DNA from 4 places in the Psychromicrobium ferritrahens genome. Region 2 is predicted to be linked to each of the others. Evidence: riboswitches for the same ligand, from Rfam matches in the RefSeq annotation. Region 2 holds a riboswitch; each other region holds the start of a gene.
The links. A riboswitch is a leader RNA that binds a small molecule or an ion and turns the genes downstream of it on or off. The one in region 2 is predicted to bind S-adenosylmethionine.
Positions count from the first base shown of each region.

Region 1: it holds a riboswitch for S-adenosylmethionine, as region 2 does, so the genes downstream of both, ABDK06_RS06670 (DUF1737 domain-containing protein) here and ABDK06_RS02985 (aminotransferase class V-fold PLP-dependent enzyme) in region 2, are expected to answer to the same signal.
Region 3: it holds a riboswitch for S-adenosylmethionine, as region 2 does, so the genes downstream of both, ABDK06_RS03515 (bifunctional o-acetylhomoserine/o-acetylserine sulfhydrylase) here and ABDK06_RS02985 (aminotransferase class V-fold PLP-dependent enzyme) in region 2, are expected to answer to the same signal.
Region 4: it holds a riboswitch for S-adenosylmethionine, as region 2 does, so the genes downstream of both, ABDK06_RS13200 (VIT1/CCC1 transporter family protein) here and ABDK06_RS02985 (aminotransferase class V-fold PLP-dependent enzyme) in region 2, are expected to answer to the same signal.

Region 1 covers NZ_JBDLLW010000001.1:1,434,535-1,439,162, forward strand. The annotation lists gene ABDK06_RS06660 (aminodeoxychorismate lyase) at 1-555, shown strand, start outside; gene ABDK06_RS06665 (ABC transporter ATP-binding protein) at 593-2,452, shown strand; SAM riboswitch class IV at 2,556-2,687, shown strand; gene ABDK06_RS06670 (DUF1737 domain-containing protein) at 2,723-2,926, shown strand; gene ABDK06_RS06675 (rhodanese-like domain-containing protein) at 2,923-3,324, shown strand; gene ABDK06_RS06680 (O-succinylhomoserine sulfhydrylase) at 3,321-4,514, shown strand; gene ABDK06_RS06685 (UDP-N-acetylglucosamine 1-carboxyvinyltransferase) at 4,574-4,628, opposite strand, start outside.
Region 2 covers NZ_JBDLLW010000001.1:633,085-637,712, reverse strand. The annotation lists gene ABDK06_RS02990 (class I SAM-dependent methyltransferase) at 95-859, opposite strand; gene ABDK06_RS02985 (aminotransferase class V-fold PLP-dependent enzyme) at 903-2,276, opposite strand; SAM riboswitch class IV at 2,316-2,428, opposite strand; gene hisN (histidinol-phosphatase) at 2,544-3,356, opposite strand; gene rsgA (ribosome small subunit-dependent GTPase A) at 3,441-4,493, opposite strand; gene aroA (3-phosphoshikimate 1-carboxyvinyltransferase) at 4,493-4,628, opposite strand, start outside.
Region 3 covers NZ_JBDLLW010000001.1:747,169-751,796, forward strand. The annotation lists gene metX (homoserine O-acetyltransferase MetX) at 1-645, opposite strand, end outside; gene ABDK06_RS03515 (bifunctional o-acetylhomoserine/o-acetylserine sulfhydrylase) at 645-1,964, opposite strand; SAM riboswitch class IV at 2,028-2,178, opposite strand; gene ABDK06_RS03520 (VOC family protein) at 2,366-3,010, shown strand; gene ABDK06_RS03525 (CPBP family intramembrane glutamic endopeptidase) at 3,109-3,876, opposite strand; gene ABDK06_RS03530 (histidine phosphatase family protein) at 3,910-4,593, shown strand.
Region 4 covers NZ_JBDLLW010000003.1:250,833-255,460, forward strand. The annotation lists gene ABDK06_RS13190 (cupin domain-containing protein) at 1-304, opposite strand, end outside; gene ABDK06_RS13195 (sodium:solute symporter family protein) at 473-1,933, shown strand; SAM riboswitch class IV at 1,997-2,129, shown strand; gene ABDK06_RS13200 (VIT1/CCC1 transporter family protein) at 2,610-3,722, shown strand; gene ABDK06_RS13205 (LOG family protein) at 3,743-4,628, opposite strand, start outside.

The DNA.
Region 1 (4,628 bases), 800 kb from region 2:
CCGACCTCCTGGGTTCAGGTCTCCGCGGTACCCGAACTGGGCAAACAGCAACGCGAGAAGGGCCTCGACGTCATCCTGCTCGACCGAGGTTACGACGCCGATCTGGCACCGCGCGCGCCCTGGCTGCTGCTCGGCGCCAAGACGCTCTCTTACGCGGTGAACATGGCAGCACTGCGGTACGCGCACCAGCAAGGTGCCGACGACGTGATCTTCACCAGTGCCGACGGCCGCGTACTGGAGGGCCCGACGTCGTCCGTGCTGATCGCGAAACGGCACGGCAAGACAAAGCAACTGATCACCCCGCAACTCGATTCAGGCATTTTGCCCGGCACCACCCAGGGCGCGCTGTTCGCCGCGGCGCAGAAGGCGGGCTGGGAGCTCGGCTACGGCCCCTTGGTGCCGCAGGATCTTTTCGAAGCGGATGCGGCCTGGTTGATCTCCAGCGTCCGGCTGCTGGCTCCGATCAACCGGATCGATGGTAAAGAAATCGGCACGGTACAGAATCAGGCCGAGCTCACCGCCGAACTAAGCGAGATCTTAGCCGGTACTGAATGAACTGGCACCATCAGATACCACAGGGAACGGCTCCGCGATGAGCGGGATCCGGCCGCCCGGAGCACGAGGCCGGCTCAGCGGCGGGGACGAAGACGCACAGCGCGCGATCAATGCCCAGGCTCCGCAGATCCCGCACCTTTTCCGCAGGGTCTACGGGCTTTTCGCACCGTATCGTCGCTCGCTGATCCTGACCGCCGTCCTGGTGCTCGTCGGTGCGGCACTCACCGTGGTGCCGCCGCTGCTCACCCAGCGCGCTTTCGATGACGGGCTGTTCCCGCGCTCGGGTAAACCCGATCTGGCAGCACTGACCTTGATCGTCGGTGTGATGATCCTGGTCTATATCGGTTCGGCCCTGCTCAGTGTCTGGCAGACCTATCTGACCGCTTCAGTGGGCAACCGGGTGATGGGAGCCCTGCGGGTCAAGCTTTTCGGTCACCTGCAAGCGATGGATCTGAGCTTCTTCACCCGGACCAAGACCGGGGTGATCCAGTCCAGGCTGCAGAACGACGTCGGAGGCGTCGCCAGTGTGCTCACCAATACTGTCTCCGCGGTGCTCGGCAATACCGTGACCGTAATCGCCGCCTTTGTCGCGATGCTGCTGCTGAACTGGCAGCTGACAGTGGTCGCCGTCGTGCTGATGCCGATTCTGGTGATCGCGCAACGCAAAGTGGGCAAGATCCGGGCCAAAATCGCCACCCAGACCCAGGAATCGCTCTCCGAGATGTCCGCGATCACCCAGGAGACCCTGAGCGTCTCAGGCATCCTGCTGGCCAAGAGCTTCAATATGCAGAAGGCCGAGATCGATCGTTACTCGGCAGAAAACCGCAATCAGATCGGGCTGCAAGTCCGCCAGGCGATGAGCGGACAGTGGTTCTTCGCCATCGTGACTATTTTCCTCTCCTCGATTCCGGCAATCGTCTACCTCGTCGCCGGTCTGCTGGTGGACAACGGCTTCCAAGCGATTACCGCGGGTACTATCGTGGCCTTCACCACGGTCCAGGCGCGTCTGCTCTTCCCGCTCACCAGCTTGATGCGGGTTGCCCTCGACCTCCAGACTTCGGGCGCCCTCTTCGCCCGGATCTTCGAATACCTGGACCTCAAACCCGCCATCGCCGACAGCCCGGGGGCAGCCCCGCTAAGCGATCTGCGGCAACTGGGCAGGATCAGATTCCAAGAGGTCAGCTTCGCCTACCCGGATGCTCAACCCGGGGAGCGTCCGACCTTGGATAAGGTCTCCTTCACTATTGAACCCGGGCAGTTCGCCGCCTTCGTGGGCTCTTCTGGCGCGGGTAAAACCACCATTTCCTATCTGATTCCCCGGCTCTACGAAGCCACTTCCGGTCGTATTGAGTTCAGCGGTATAGAGGTGCGCGAACTGCTTCAGGATTCCCTGGTGGCGCATATCGGCATTGTCAGTCAGGAAACTTATCTGTTCCACGCCAGCATCGCCGATAATCTGCGCTACGCCAAGCCCGGAGCGACTCAGGACGAACTCGACCGGGCCACCCAGCAGGCCAATATCTACTCGACCATCATGAGCTTCCCTGAGGGCTTCAACACCTTGGTCGGCGAACGCGGTTATCGGCTTTCAGGCGGCGAGAAGCAACGAATCGCGATCGCCCGAGTGCTGCTGAAAGACCCCGCCGTGCTGGTTCTGGACGAGGCCACCAGCGCATTGGATTCGATCTCAGAACGAGTGGTGCAATCCGCGCTGGAGACCGCCTCACAGGGCCGCACCACGGTGGCCATTGCGCATCGACTGTCAACGGTGGTCGGTGCGGATGTGATCTTCGTGGTGGAACAGGGCCGAATCGCCGAACAGGGTACTCATAGAGAACTGCTCGCACTGAACGGCCGCTATGCCGCACTTTATGCTGAGCAAGCCAGACAGGCCTGAGCTCAAGACCCTGGCTCTGCTAGCCGACGAGGTCGAGCTGGTACTGCGCAATAAAGACATCATTTTGCCCGTCAACGCCACGCCATGTGTTAGCTTTGCGATGAGTAACGAGCGCCAGCACGCACTTTGGCCGAGGCCGGGTGCACTGCCCTGACTTGCTGGCCGGCAACCCTCGATTCCGGTGGGGTGCCTCAGGTGAATACTCGGCAACGTGAACGGGTTGCAAGCGTGGAGTTGCTGCGGCTTGCGCCTCAGGCAAAAGGAGAACAAATGGCTGACGCCCCCTTGACCTACCGGCTTCTGACCGGCCCCGATGATCATAGTTTCTGTCAGCGGGTCAGTGATGCGATCGCCGAAGGCTACCTGCTCTACGGCAGCCCCTCAGTGACGTCCAACGGCGGCCAGGTGATCGCCGCCCAGGCCGTGGTGCTCCCCGGTTTTAACTCCGCGACTGATGGGGAGGCGGCACAATGAGTTACGCCGGTGATCTGACCCCTGAGGAAGCCTGGCAGAAAGTTTCCGACGGCGCCGTCTTGGTGGATGTGCGGACCGAAGCGGAGTGGCAATTGATCGGCGTCCCAGACACCGCTTCACTCTCCGTCGAACCCCGTTTCGTGCAGTGGAACCTCGCCGGAGGGGTGTGGAATCAGGCCTTCTTGGATGAGCTCAAGGCCGCCGTGCCGGCCGATGCGGACATCGTTTTTCTCTGCCGTTCTGGCGCTCGCTCGGTGTCCGCCGCTGAAGCGGCCACCGAGGCCGGGTTCACCTCTTTCAATGTGCTGGAAGGCTTCGAAGGCGTCCCGGATGCCTATGGCGATCGCACCGTGAACGGCTGGAAGAACCGCAAACTGCCCTGGAAGAAGGGCTCATGAGCTTCAATCCGCTGGCCGGCGGCTGGTCCTCCGATACCCAGGCGGTCCGGGGCGGCCTGGACCGCACCGGCTTTCAGGAGACCTCCGAGGCGATATTCCTGAACTCCGGTTTCGTCTACGAATCCGCCGAAGCCGCGGAAAGGGCTTTCACGGGAGAGGACGAGAGATTCGTCTACTCCCGCTACGGCAATCCGACGGTGGCCACCTTTCAGGAACGGCTACGGCTCTTGGAAGGAACCGAGGCCTGCTTCGCTACCGCCTCTGGAATGGCCGCGGTCTTTGTGGCACTCGGTGCGCTGCTGGCTCAGGGGGACCGAGTGGTGGCTTCCCGTTCGCTCTTCGGATCGTGCTTTGTGATCTTGAACGAGATTCTGCCGCGCTGGGGAGTCGAGACGGTTTTTGTGGATGGCCCCGATCTGGAGCAGTGGCGGGAAGCTCTTTCGGTGCCGGCCACCGCTGTCTTTTTCGAATCACCGTCGAACCCCATGCAGGAGATCGTTGACATCCGCGCGGTCTGCGAACTAGCGCATGCCGCCGGAGCCCAGGTGGTGGTCGATAATGTCTTCGCCACGCCTTTGCTTCAGCGCTGCACGGAGCTCGGCGCCGACGTCGTCGTCTATTCGGGTACCAAGCACATCGACGGCCAGGGGCGGGTGCTCGGCGGCGCGATCCTGGGCAGCCGGGAATTCATCGACGGCCCGGTCAAGCAATTGATGCGGCACACTGGCCCTGCACTGTCCTCGTTCAACGCCTGGGTACTCACCAAGGGGCTGGAGACCTTGTCACTGCGGGTCAAGCACTCCTCGGCCTCGGCACTGGCCCTAGCTGAGTTTTTGGAGCAGCAGCAAGCCGTGGAATGGGTCAAGTACCCATTGCTGGCCTCGCACCCGCAGCACGAACTGGCTGCCTCGCAGATGAGCGCGGGCGGCACCGTACTCACCTTCGCGCTGAAAGGCGGGAAGCCCGAAGCTTTTGCCCTGCTGAATGCCCTGCGGGTGATCGATATCTCCAATAACCTCGGTGATTCGAAATCCCTCATCACACACCCCGCGACCACAACGCACCGCGCGATGGGCCCGGAAGGCCGGGCAGCCATCGGACTGAGCGACGGCGTGGTGCGGCTCTCGGTGGGGCTGGAGGATCTAGACGATCTGCAGCGGGATCTGGAACTGGCCCTCGGGCAGCTCTAGAGGCAATCGCCTCAGCACCACTTTTAGCTCATAAAGTGATGCTGAAGCGAACCGGTGGATCAGTCCTGGAAGTACTCGATCTCAGCGCCCAGGGTGTTGAGCCGCTCAGCGAGA
Region 2 (4,628 bases):
ACGACCTTGGGGATAGCCCATTGTAGGGTCAGAAAGCTATCGCGACGTCGTTGGGCTATCGCGGACCAAAGCTCCGGCATCGGCTTGGACGCCTTCAGACCTTATGAGCCCGCCAAGCCAGGGTGAGATAAGGCAGTTCCACGCTCTGGCCGTGGCGATAGGCCAGATGCTCGAAGAGATACCAGTCCAGGTTGTTCAGCACTCTGGCACGATTTTGCTCGGAGGCCCGCAAATAGTAGCTGCGTGACTTCACCAGCTCGATCAGTTCCGCCGGAGTCAGCTGCTGCGACCAATGGGATAAATGAGGTTCCGGGGCAGAGAATTGCTCGCCGAGAGCTGGCACCGCTTCGGGGCGATGCACATCGCCGGCATGCATGATCCGCGAGAGCCGGTGCACCCACGGTATCCGGACATCGAGTTGATTCCAGATCAGCCCTAATCTGCCGCCGGGGCGCAGCACCCGGCCGATCCGCCGACTTGCGGCTGGGGCGTCGAACCAATGCCAAGCCTGAGCGACGAAAACCGCATCGACGCTTTCCTCGGCCGCCGGGAAGTCCTCTGCGCTGCCAACGATGGTCGATACCTCGGGGAACCTGCTGTTAAGCTGCGCGAGCATATCCTCCGAGGGATCGACGGCGGTCACCTGCAGCCCGCGTTCCACCAGTCGTTCAGTGAATTTGCCGGTCCCGGCGCCGAGATCGAGCACTCTATGGGCGCTGCTGGGAATCAGCCAGTCCGCGGCATGCTGCGGATAGCCCGGGCGGACCCGCTCATAGAGCTCACCGCCGCTACGGAAGGCGGAGGCGAGCTCCTCTCGACGTTGCTGCAGCAGCTTGGGACCGTCGCTGGTTTTGTTCATGGGCACCTCCGGGACACCCCTCAAGAATATCCCGGAGGCTGCATCAATCCGTCACGATGCAGGGCGCCGCTCCTGCGGTTCCCGGGGTATTAGGCGCCCAGGAGGGGAAGACCCTGAAATCGTTGACCGGAACCCAGCGACCGCTCTCAATGAGATAGTCGCCTTGGGGCCCATCCTCGACCAGTTGGCTGATTCCGGTGATCAGCCGTTGCGCGTCCTCGATGCCGGAGCCGAGTCCGAAGCTGGCTCGCAGCGAGCCGGTGGGCAGCCCGAGGCGTCGCAGCAGGGGATGCGCGCAGAACCGTCCGTCCCGCACGCCTACCCCGAACTCGGCGGATAAATAAGCCGCCACCAAACCGGAGTCATAGCCGGAAACCGAGAAGTTGACCACACCGATGCTGCCGCTGCCCGGATAGCTCCCCGAATCGCTGAACAAATGATGCACTGTCACTCCGGGGATCCGTTCCAAGCCGTCGATCAGAAACTCTCGGAGCGTGCTTTCATGGTGCTGCCAGGTCTCTTGATCGAGCGAGGCAATCACTTCGGCAGCGCGGGCCAGCGTGGCTGCCCCCAGTACATTAGGAGTGCCACCTTCATGTCTCGCCGGACCTTCGGCCCAACTCACGGCGTCCAGTCGCACCTCCTTGACCGCTCCGCCGCCCAGCAGCAGAGGCACCCCGGAATCTAGCCAATCCGGGCGCCCCACCAGCACTCCGGAACCGAAGGGCGCGTAGAGCTTATGGCCGGAAAAGGCCAAGTAGTCGATGCCCCAGCCGCTGACGTCGATCGCCCGATGCGGGGCAAGCTGCGCCGCATCCACCACGATCCGAGCACCGTGCCGATGCGCCAGAGCAGCGAGTTCGGCGACCGGCAGCACTTCACCGGTGACATTGGAAGCGCCGGTGACCGCGAGCAGCGAGACACCGCCGAGCTCGAATTCTTCTTCTAGGATCTCCAGGGTCTGTGCGATCGACTCGCCCGCTAAGACGCTTCGGTGCGGCACGTTCTGCCAGGGCAAGAGGTTAGCGTGGTGTTCGATATCGAGATACAGCACGTCGCCTTGGGCCGGAAGGCAACGGGCTAGCAGATTCAAGGCGTCCGTGGTGTTACGGGTGAAGATCACTGCGTCGTCGGCCCTGGCACGGACGAAGTTCCGCACGATGTGCCGGGCGTTCTCATAGACCGAGGTGCTGATCTGGGAGGAATAGCCCGCCCCGCGGTGAACGCTCGCGTAGTAGGGCAGGATCTCTTGGAGATAATTGGCCACCGCCGAGAGCGCGGGAGCCGAGGCAGCATAGTCTAGATTGACGTAGCGGACGTCGCCACCCTGCACCAAGGGAGCCCGGAGTTCGGCACCCACGACGGGCAAAAGGGCCTGCAGCGATTTTCTAGGGGTGATATACGTGACAGTGCTCATCTGATCCTCCACGAAGAGGACCCCGGTCATCACAACGGGAGTCCGCGCTTGCCAGAATCTTTTGATCTGGCCAGGTCGTCACCCGGGGCACCCCACCGCGAATGGAGGGTTGCCGGCCAGCAAACCGGGGTTTAACGCTGGCACTCGTGACCTCTTTCAAGCCTAGGCCAATTCGGCAGAGCACCGTGCTGTATTACGTAATACAGTTGGGCCGTCAGAGTAGCTGGGATGCCGGCGGCGCTTCGCCCCCCCCGTCGGAGGCAAGGATCAGAGTAAATCGTCCAGCTCGGGGTTGAGTAAGCGCAGGGTCTCCGAGTGCAGGATGCCGTTGCTGGCCAGAGCATTGCCGCCGAACGGCCCGTCAGCCCCTTCCAGAGAAGTGAATCGCCCGCCCGCTTCGGTCACGATCGGCACCAGCGCTGCCATATCGTAAAGGTTCAGCGATGGTTCGCAGGCGATGTCCACTGCGCCTTCAGCCACCAGGCAGTATGACCAGAAATCACCGTAAGCCCGGCTGCGCCAGGTGGCGTCTAAAAGCTCGATGAACTGCTCCAGATTGCCGCGCTCTCTCCAGCCGCCGAGCGAAGAATATGAAACGGACGCATCTTGCAGCCGGGAGACGTTTGAGACCCTCAGCCGGCTGGCGGCGGCGAGTGATTTACCGGTGAAGGCCCCGGTGCCCTTCGACGCCCACCAACGTTTACCCAGTGCTGGGGCACTGACCACTCCCACGACGGGCACACCTTCATCGACCAGCGAGATCAGAGTCGCCCAGACTGGAACTCCGCGAATGAAGTTCTTGGTGCCGTCGATCGGGTCGATGATCCAACGCCGTGCGCCGTGCCCAGTGCTGCCGAACTCTTCGCCCAGTACCGCATCGCGGGGGCGGGCCCGGGCCAGCTGGTTCCTGATGGCATCCTCTGCGGCTTTATCGGCATCGGTCACCGGAGTGAGGTCCGGTTTGGTCTCAATGGTCAGATCGAGGGCTTTGAACCGGCTCATGGTTTGCGCGTCCACGGAATCGGCCAGCACATGAGCCAAACGAAGATCGTCGTTATAGCCCTGAAGGTGCATTGTCATGCCAACACGCTATCCCGAGATGCCGAGGATTTGCCGTAAGCCAGCCGTAACGGGGCAGGATTGGCTGGCTTTAAAGCGCTACGACTACTGAACCGCCCGGATCGCGCTGAGCAATCGACGATAAGATTCCAGCCGGGCAGCGCCGCCTTCGCCCGCTCGTCCGCTGTCAACCCAGAGGTCCAGCCCGCACTCCGGAGCGGCTTCGTCATGGCGGCAGCCTCGTGGGCAGTCCTCGATGCCGGGCTCCAGATCCTGAAAGGCCTGCAGAATGCGGTTCGGATCGACGTGGGCCAGCCCGAAGGACCTGATGCCCGGAGTGTCAATGATCCAGCTGCCCGGCTGGGCGTCCTCAAGGCGCAAGGCCAGAGCCGAGGACGAAGTATGCCGGCCACGCCCGGTGACCGCGTTCACCCCGCCAGTGGCGCGCTGCGAGCCGGTGAGCGCGTTAACCATGGTTGATTTGCCGACGCCTGAGTGACCCACCAGCACCGAGACCTTGCCGTCCAATTCATCCCGCAGTTGCTCGACGGCGTCGTTCACTAGATTGGCCGAGCCCGCCGCCTCAGATTGTTCAAGCGCGGTCCGACTCAGCAGGATCTTCAACTCCAGCTGCTCATAGTGGGCCAAGAGATCTGTGGGTTCTTTGACATCGGTTTTGGTGATCAGCAGCAGCGGTTCGATTCCGGCGTCGTAGGCGGCGACCAAGGCCCTGTCGATGAAGCCGGTGCGGGGTTCCGGGTTCGCCGCGGCCACCACGATGACCAATTGATCGGCGTTGGCGACCAGGACCCTTTCCACCGGATCTGAGTCATCGGCCGAGCGGCGCAGCACGGTGCGGCGCTCTTCGATTCTGACCAGCCTGGCCAGGGTATCGGGTTCACCGGAGACATCGCCGACCAGCGCTACGAAATCGCCCACCACGACGGGGGAGCGGCGCAATTCGCGAGCCCGGGCCGCGATCAGCAGTCGTTCCTGAGGCGTCGCCTCATCCACGATCGCGGTGTAACGGCCCCGGTCTACCGTGATGATCCGGCCGATGATCGCCTCATGATGAGCGGGACGGTCCTTGGTTCGGGGCCGGCTGCCCTTTTTATTCGGCCTGATCCGCACATCCGATTCATCCCATTCGCGCGGCATCAGCTCACTCGCTCAGCGGGGGAGAGCCCCAACATACGCTGCCACAACTGGGGAAACTCAGGCATGGTCTTCGCTGTGCTGCCGATATCGTCGATTTCGACGCCGGAAACAGCCAAGCCGATGATCGCGCCCGCG
Region 3 (4,628 bases), 110 kb from region 2:
CGAACCGTAGTAGTCACCGCCCGCGAAAGCCGGGTCCTGACGAATGGCCAGCAGCTGGGTTTGCGCGAGCGCGATCTGTTCCGCAGTGCTCGCCGGGCAGCTCGCGAGCACCACGGCATGGCGCACCCGCTCCGGGTAGCTCACCGCCCACTCCAGCGCACGGGCACCGCCCATCGATCCCCCGACCACCGCATGCCACCGGGTAATCCCGAGTGCATCGGCGAGCAAGGCCTCCGCCCGCACCGAGTCTCGCAGGGTCAGGAAGGGGAAGCGCGAGCCCCACGGTTTGCCGTCCGGGGCGGTTGAGGAAGGTCCGGTGCTGCCATAGCAGCCACCTAGGATATTCACCGAGACGACGAAGAACCTCTCGGTATCGATCGCCTTTCCCGGGCCCACTAAGCCATCCCACCAACCGGCCTGCTCCGACTCTCCCTGAGCGGCGTGAGAACTACCGGTCAGGGCATGCAGCACCAGGACGGCGTTGGAAGCTCCGGCATTGAGCCTGCCCCAGCTCTCATACGCCAGCGTCGTCTCCGGTAACCGTTCGCCCGTTTCCAGAGCCAGTTCGCCCAGCGACTGAAAGCGCAGCTGGCTGGGGTCGACACCCAGCAAAGCCTGCTCCGATAATTCTGAGATCGTCGTCATCACAGCGCGGATTTCGCCGCCCTGAAACCAGCCTCCAGATCCGCCAGGATATCCGTGATGTTCTCCAGTCCCACCGAGAGCCTGACCAGCCCCGGAGTGACTCCGGCTTTGAGCTGCTGGGCCTCGGTGAGCTGAGAGTGCGTGGTGGAGGCGGGGTGAATCACCAACGACCTCACATCACCGATATTGGCCACATGGGAATGCAGTTCCAAAGCGTCCACGAAGCGCTTCCCGGCGTCCACACCGCCCTTGATATTGAAGGCCACCACGGCACCGATCCCCCGCGGGCCGTATTTCTGCCCACGCTGGTACCAAGGGCTGGAGGGTAACCCGGCATAGGCCACCGATTCCACACTGTCATGCTCGGTGAGCCAGTTCGCCACCTCCAGCGCATTAGAGACATGCCGTTCCACCCGCAAACTCAGAGTTTCCAGCCCCTGCGCGATCAAGAAAGCATTGAAGGGCGCCACCGCGGAGCCCAGATCGCGCAGCAACTGCACCCTGGCCTTGAGGATATAGGCCAGATTAGCGCCCAAGGCACCACCGACGCCGAGATCCCGGGCGTAGACCAGGCCGTTGTAGCTCTCGTCCGGGGTGTTGAAGCCCGGGAATCTCTCCGGTTCCTTGGCGAAGTCGAAGCGACCGCCATCGACGATCACGCCGGCGATCGCGGTGCCATGTCCGCCGAGGTACTTGGTCGCGGAATGCACCACGATATCCGCCCCCCATTCCAGCGGCCGCACCAGATACGGCGTCGCAAGCGTATTATCGACGACGAGCGGCACTCCGGCCTCGTGGGCGACGGCACTGATTCCCTCCAGATCGAGCACGTCCTGACGGGGATTGGAAACCACTTCACCGAAGAAGAGCTTGGTGTTCGGGCGCACCGCGGCTCGCCACTGCTCCAAATCATCTGGGTCTTCTACGAAGGTGACCTCGATGCCGAATCTCTTGAGCGTGTGAGCGAGCAGATTATAGGTTCCGCCGTAGAGGCTGGGGCTGGCCACCAGGTGGTCTCCCGCCTGAGCGATGTTCAGGATCGCAAAGGTCTCCGCGGCCTGCCCGGAAGAGAGCAGCAGAGCCCCGACGCCGCCTTCCAGGCTGGCGATCCGCTGTTCGACCACGTCCTGGGTCGGGTTGCCGATTCTGGTGTAGATGGGTTCCAGTTCTGCGAGCGCGAAGCGCTTGGCAGCGCTCTCCGCACTGGGGAAGACGAAGGAAGTGGTTTGGAAAATCGGCAGTGCTCGCGCACCGGTACTCGGATCGGGTTGTTGGCCCGCATGGATCTGCCGGGTTTCGAATGACCAGCCGTTGCTCATCTCAGACTCCTTGTTTCAAGGGTCCTCAAGGTCGCCGCGATGAAGGCGGTTACCGGGCAGAGGAACCCGCGCTTGCACCTGATCTATTGACCAGGGCCCGGTCGTCACCCGGGGCACCCCACCGCGGAGGAGGGTTGCCGTCCAGCAAGCCGGGGCAGGCGTTCCGACCTCAGATGTGACACGGGATCAAGGAACTTTGCTGGCACTCATGACCTGTTTAAAGTGTGCAGTCCGCACCGGAGGCTAAGCAAGGTCAGGGAGCTATTGTGACGCTGCATTTCCCGCGATGCGCGGAGGTTACGGAGGAAATCTCACAGCGGATTCATGGTGCGCGAAGCGCGCAACGCACAGCGCAACTTAGGTAGACCTTAGTCGAGAGGCGGGTCACAAAGTGCGAGGATATGGGCATGCGCATGGACCACGTTTCTTACGCTTGTGAACCGGATGGACTGGCTGCCACCACCGAGCGGATCTCTGACGCTCTAGGAATCAAGGCCGTCCGCGGCGGGGTGCACCCCCGCTTCGGCACGCGGAATATGATCATTCCGCTCACCAATCATCACTATCTCGAAATCGTCGAAGTACTGGATCACCCAGCTTCAGACAAAGCTCCCTTCGGTCAGGCCGTGCGCGCCCGGTCAACTGCCGGTGGCGGCTGGATGGGCTGGTGCGTCGAGGTTGACGACCTGCTCCCCTTTGAAGAACGGCTGGGACGCAGCGCAGTTCCCGGAAACCGGAAATTTCCGGATGGCCAGGAACTGATCTGGCAGCAGATCGGCATTAAAGGTCTGATCGCCGACCCCCAGGTACCTTATTTGCTCAAATGGGAAGGCGATCCCGCACTGCACCCTTCACTGGCCAAGCCGAGCGACGTCAAACTCGCCAAGCTCACCATCGCGGGCTCTGCCGAACGAGTGACTGAGTGGCTGGGAGAGTGCGTGGATAAGCCACTGCAGGATGTCGCGGTTGAGTGGGTCGCCCCTAAGGGCACTCCGGGCATCATGAGCGTCACCTTTGAAACCGCCCACGGCGAAGTCACGGTCTGAACCTCAGCCAATATTCAACGCTCTGATGCTGAGGGCGACGGAGTGCCGTCAGCGAGCGAGCAGGGTTCCCCGCCCGGGCTTGCGAGGGAAAGGGCAGCTCACGAGCCTTGGCCGAAACCCAATTGCGGGCCGAAGCTGAAGGCCGCGATGTCCAGCAGCGAATGCGCCACCACGAGCGGCATCACCCGTTTGGTCTTGGTGTAGAGCCAGCCGAAGATCAACCCCATCACGAAGTTGCCGGCGAACGGCCCAAAGCCCTGGTAGAGGTGGTAGCTGCCACGCAAAAGAGCGCTGGCCACAATCGTCCACCAGGGCTGCCAGCCGAGTTGCTTCAGCCTGGTCATCAGAAACCCCACGACGATCACTTCTTCGAGCACGGCATTGCGCAGCGCGGAGATGATCAGCACCGGAATGGTCCACCAGTAATCATGAAGTGAGCTGGTCACGATCTGGGCGGTCACCCCGAGGCTGCGTCCCAGCGCATAAAGACCCAGCGAAGGCAGCCCGATCAGCAGCATCAGGCCGATTCCCCCTAATAAGTCGCGCCAGAGCAGGTCGCGCCACGGGCGGCTGATGGTGAATCCGATGGCCTGGAATCCGCTGCGGGCGGGTTTCCACAGCAGGTAGAGCGCTAGGGCCACCGGTACCAGGGCGAAGAAGTTATCAAGCAATTGATAGGTCAGATCGAAGTACTCGCGGTTGATCTTGGGCGTATTCAATTGCGCGGTAGCTTGCGAGATCGGCGCGCGGGTCAGATTCTCGATCAGATTGACGACGGCGTAAACAGCAGATTGCCCCAGGGAGAGCCCCAGCACGATCAAGATCTCTGCTCGCCAACGGCGTGCCAGTCCAGCAACTCTTCCCATGACTGACATTAAACAGCCATTACACTCAAGACCATGAGTGCGCCTCGTCAGATCATCATGTTGCGACACGGACAGTCGGAGGCCAATCTGGATCAGACCATCTACGACAGGATTCCGGATTACCGGATTCCGCTCACTGAACTCGGGCTCGAACAGGCCAGAGCGGCCGGTGAGGAGATCCGTGCGCAGTTGGCCGGTGAAAAGGTGTGTGTCTACGTCTCCCCCTACCTCCGGGCTTATCAGACCCTGGAAGCGCTGGGTCTAGGAGACAGCGTTGACCGGATCTTCGAGGAGCCCCGACTGCGCGAACAGGACTGGGCCAATTTCCAGGACCCGGCCGATATCGCGGAGCAAAAGGAACTGCGGAACGCCTACGGTCACTTCTTCTACCGGTTCAGGGACGGCGAGTCAGGTTCGGATGTCTTCGACCGGATCTCTTCCTTCTTGGAGACCCTCTACCGGCACTGGAGCCGCCCGGATTACGCACCCAACACCTTGCTGATCACCCACGGACTCACCATGCGTTTGTTCTGCATGCGCTGGTTCCACTGGTCGGTGGAGTACTTCGAATCGCTCAACAATCCAGAGAACGCCGAGTTGCGCACCCTGCTACGGGGAGAGAGCGGTCATTATCAACTCAGCCCCGGCTTCAAGCAGTGGAAGCACGTGACGCCGAGCCAGACGGTGCTGGACGCCCCCAGAAGCGCTGTGCAATAGCTAATATTCGTCTGACTTAATTAGTCGGTTCTCAA
Region 4 (4,628 bases), on a different contig from region 2:
GCAGACGCTCGATGATGCCTTCACCGCCGAGCGAGATCTTGGGTGCTTCCGCCCTGCGCACCAGATGCGTCTCTGGCACCGCGAACAACTCTCCGATTGAGATCGACAGCACCTGGCACAAGGTGACGAGGGAGGCGACACTGGGTGAGGTCAGATCCCGCTCCACCCGACTGAGGAATCCTTTGGTGAGCCCCGTGGCTTCAGCCACCTGATCGATGGTCAGCCGCTGTGCCTGACGAGCGGCCCGGATCCGTGAGCCGATGGCCACCGGTGCCATGCTGGGTTCAACCGGGAGTGCTTTCACCAGACAACCTTTCCTGAGCGGGGCCGGATCCCGTGCATAACTCAGACGACCCTTGACTGTTAGCTACCTCACCTCTTAGCCTAACAAACAACATCTGTTGCTCATAGGGCAATTTTAGGGAGCATCGTGACTGTCAACATCATCATCGTCATCGTTTATCTGCTCGCCATGTTGCTCTTCGGTTTCTGGGGTAAGAGCCGCACTAAGAACAATGCGGATTTCCTGGTGGCCGGGCGCCGGCTGGGACCATTCCTCTACACCGGAACCATGGCCGCCGTCGTGCTGGGCGGTGCCTCAACCGTGGGCGGCGTGGGACTCGGCTACAGCAAGGGCCTCTCCGGGCTCTGGCTCGTGGTCGCGATTGGCGCGGGCGTGCTGCTGCTCAGCTTGGCTTTCGCCGGGACTATCCAGAAGCTCAAGATCTACACCGTCTCGCAGATGCTCAGCCTGCGTTACGGGCATCGGGCGACTCAGACCTCCTCGATCGTGATGCTGGCCTATACGGTGATGCTCTGTGCCACCTCAACGAGTGCTTACGCCACGATCTTCGTGGTGCTCTTTGGCTGGGAACGCTGGCTGGCGATTGCGATAGGCGGCGCCATCGTGCTGATTTACTCCACCATCGGGGGCATGTGGTCCATTACGCTCGCCGATATGGCTCAATTCGTGATCAAGACGATAGGCGTCTTCGCGCTGATGCTGCCCTTTGCGCTCGCCGCTGCCCAAGCGCAAGGCGGTTTCGATGCGATCCGGGATCGCGTCGGGCAGAGCTTCTTCCAGCTCGACGGCATCGGGGTACAGACCATCGTGACCTATTTCGTCGTCTACACCCTAGGTCTGCTGATCGGCCAAGACATCTGGCAACGCGTCTTCACCGCCAAGACTCCCGCAGTGGCACGCTGGGGCGGAGCCACCGCGGGAGTCTACTGCATTCTTTACGGGGTGGCCGGCGCGCTGATCGGCATGGCCGCTCGGGTGGCCCTGCCGGAGATCGATGTGAAAACCGCGGGTCAGGACGCCGTGTATGCCGAGGTGGCCGCCCATTTACTGCCCATCGGTTTAGGGGGTCTGGTGCTGGCCGCCGCCGTCGCCGCCATGATGTCGACCGCCTCGGGCGCACTGATCGCTGCGGCAACGGTGGCTCGCGCCGATGTGCTGCCCTTCGTGGCCAGCTGGTTCGGCAGAAAAATCGACACCTCAGATACCGATAATCCGGAGCACGATGTGCGGGCCAACCGGCTTTGGGTTCTCGGGCTAGGCGTAGCGGCCATTCTGATTGCCATCGTAACCCCCGACGTGGTGGCGGCACTCACCATCGCCTACGACATCCTGGTCGGTGGCCTGCTGGTCGCCATTCTGGGCGGTCTGTTCTGGAAGCGCGGCACCGGACTGGGAGCAGCGGCCTCGATGGCTGTCGGCACCGTAGTCACCTTGCTGCTGCTCACCCTCTATGCGAGCGGAGCGATAGCCAGCGAGGATGGTATTTATGCTAACGAGCCCATCTACTGGGGTCTCGGATCTTCGTTGCTGGTCTATCTAGCGGTGTCTTTAGCGACCAAAGAAACGTCAGCTGAAGTACGGACCGCTTGGCAGCTCAGACTCAACGGCTCCAAGATAAGAAAAATATAAGGATTTCCGCCAAACGCCCGGTAGAATTGCGTGCGCTCCAGGGCAGAGTTACATTAGAAAAAGCTTCATGAGTTGTGGTTGCCTTTCAGTAGGCAAAGCTCGGACTGACCACACGCCAACCCCATGTGCAAGGGTGGCTCGGATGACGAAGCGACCCATCGGGCCGCGAGACAAACCCGAGGGGTAAGAGCACTCGGCTGGAGGCGCTTTAGGTGTCCGGAATACGTTTTGTCCTTCCCGCGGTTGACGCCGTACTGGGAACAGTTTCGCTGATCGAAAGTGGGTGTTGGCGAAGTTTTTGGAGCGGCGAAGCAAGAGAATTAATAACCGCGATGGCAAATTCGGTGCAACGCTGCCAATGGAATGCGAAGACCTTGGAATTGACGGTTACGGTGGCGAAAACCGGGTGCCGGCAGGGCGAGCCGCGAGTTTTTCGGCTGCTGCCGAACTCACCGGAGCCAAGCCCCTCGGAATCGGCCCTGGCATCGTTTGACTCCCTGGTTCTTCGGCTAGCTCATTGATTCTGCGATCGCCCACTGTGAGTTGCAGTGGGCGATCGCAAGTCTACGGGCGGTGAAAATATCTGCGCGCAGCCGAAAGATTTTACGGTGCGCCGAAGCTTTTTGCCGAGGATAGCCAGCCGAAAAACCGCGAGAATTCGGGCTAAAGTGGGGCTGTGGCAAGTTACTCTCCGGGCGTACAGCAGGCCAGTAAAGCGCAGATCAAGCGGTGGCGCACCCACCTCGCCGATGAGCGCGCCGAGGCCGCCGTCTATCGCGCCCTGGCGACGAAACGCGAGGGCGAGGAGCGCGATATTCTGCTCGCCCTGGCCGAAGCCGAAAAGCGGCATGAGCAGCACTGGCTGACCCTGCTCGGCGAACACGCCTCAGCGCCCCGCAAGGCCTCGTTCAATAACCGTCTGCTGGGCTTTCTGGCCAAGCACTTTGGCTCGGTCTTCGTCCTGGCTCTGGCTCAACGGGCTGAGTCCCGTTCCAGTTACTCGACCGATGTGGACGCCACCCCGGCGATGGCTGCCGACGAAGCGATCCACGAAGAGGTGGTGCGCGGACTGGCAACCCGTGGCCGTAATCGGCTCTCCGGAACCTTCCGAGCCGCCGTGTTCGGTGCGAACGATGGGCTGGTCAGCAATCTCTCCCTGGTGATGGGTATGGCCGGGGCCGGGCTGGCCCCGCATCTGGTGTTACTGGCCGGCATTGCGGGTCTGCTCGCCGGAGCACTGTCGATGGGTGCGGGTGAGTACGTCTCGGTACGTTCACAGCGCGAATTGCTGGACGCCTCGAAGCCGACCCAGATCACGCTGTCCGCCGCCAAAGCTCTGGATATCAATGCCAATGAGCTGGTTCTGGTCTACCGGGCCCGCGGGATGAGTCCGGAGGACGCCGAGCATCGCGCGGCCGAACGGATGGGACGGTTTGCCTGCGACTGCAACCCCAGCTTCTCCCTGCAAGCAGAGGTGGCGGGGAAACCTGAGAGTGATGAGCACGAGACCATTGGAACCGCGCTGGGTGCCGCCGTCTCCAGCTTCTGTTTCTTCGCCTCCGGCGCCGTCATTCCGGTGCTGCCCTACCTCCTCGGGCTCAGCGGTTTCACGGCCATAGCGGTAGCCTCAGTGCTGGTCGGCTTAGCGCTGCTGGCCACAGGAGCGGTGGTGGGCTTGCTTTCCGGAGCCCCGCCACTCTCCCGGGGAATCCGGCAGCTGCTGATCGGCTTCGGCGCGGCGTTGGTCACCTACCTGCTCGGCCTGCTGTTCGGCACCACCACCGGATAGCTTCCAGTGGCCCGGAAACCTCAGCCCAGAGACGCTAGGGCTTCCGCCACTGAGTCAACCAGCTGAATCCGTTGAGCCATCTCTCGGCCCTGGGCCAGCTTCGTCAGCAACTGCCAGACCGGAAGCTGTGCAGTCCAGTACTCCCGGCCCAGCAGCACCATCGGGACGGCGGCTGATTCCGCGGCATAATAATTCTCGCAAGCATCCTGGAAGATTTCCTGGACGGTCCCGGCGGCTCCCGGCAGGAAAACGATCCCGCCATTGCAGCGCTCTAGCAAAACCGCCTCCCGCACCGCATTGGCGAAGTATTTCGCTATCCGGCTGGCAAAGATATTGGGCGGTTCATGACCATAGAACCAGGTAGGGATGCCGAGATTGAGCTGACCGTCCGGGAAACGCGCCATAACGGCTTGAGCTGCCGCAACCCAGCGATCGACCGAAGGCCTGAAATCCGGGACCTCCGAAAGCTGAGCCATCGCCCAGTCCAGAGCTGCCGTAGGTCGGCCACTCAGCCAGGCACCTAAATTCGCCGCTTCCATGGCTCCCGGACCTCCTCCGGTGGCCACCACGAAGCCACGCCGGCCCAGGCCGCTGCCCAGTTCCGCGGATTCTCGGTAGGCCTCACTGCCGCGGCTGGCGGCGTGCCCGCCCATCACCCCGACGACCTTTCGTCCGGCTAGCTCGGAATCGAAAAGATCATCCAGGGCGTCCCCTATCGAGTGATCGTGCATCGCGGTGGCAAGGGTGCCGTCAAGGTTACGCGGCGTGCTCAGCGTCCACTGATAGATCCTGCCGTCAAGGGTCGATTCATAGCCCGCCGCCAGACCGCCGAAAAGCTCAGTGCCGGTGTAGAGCTTGGACCGATAGGAATCGAAGGGCACCCCGGGCAGCACCGGGAAGATCAAG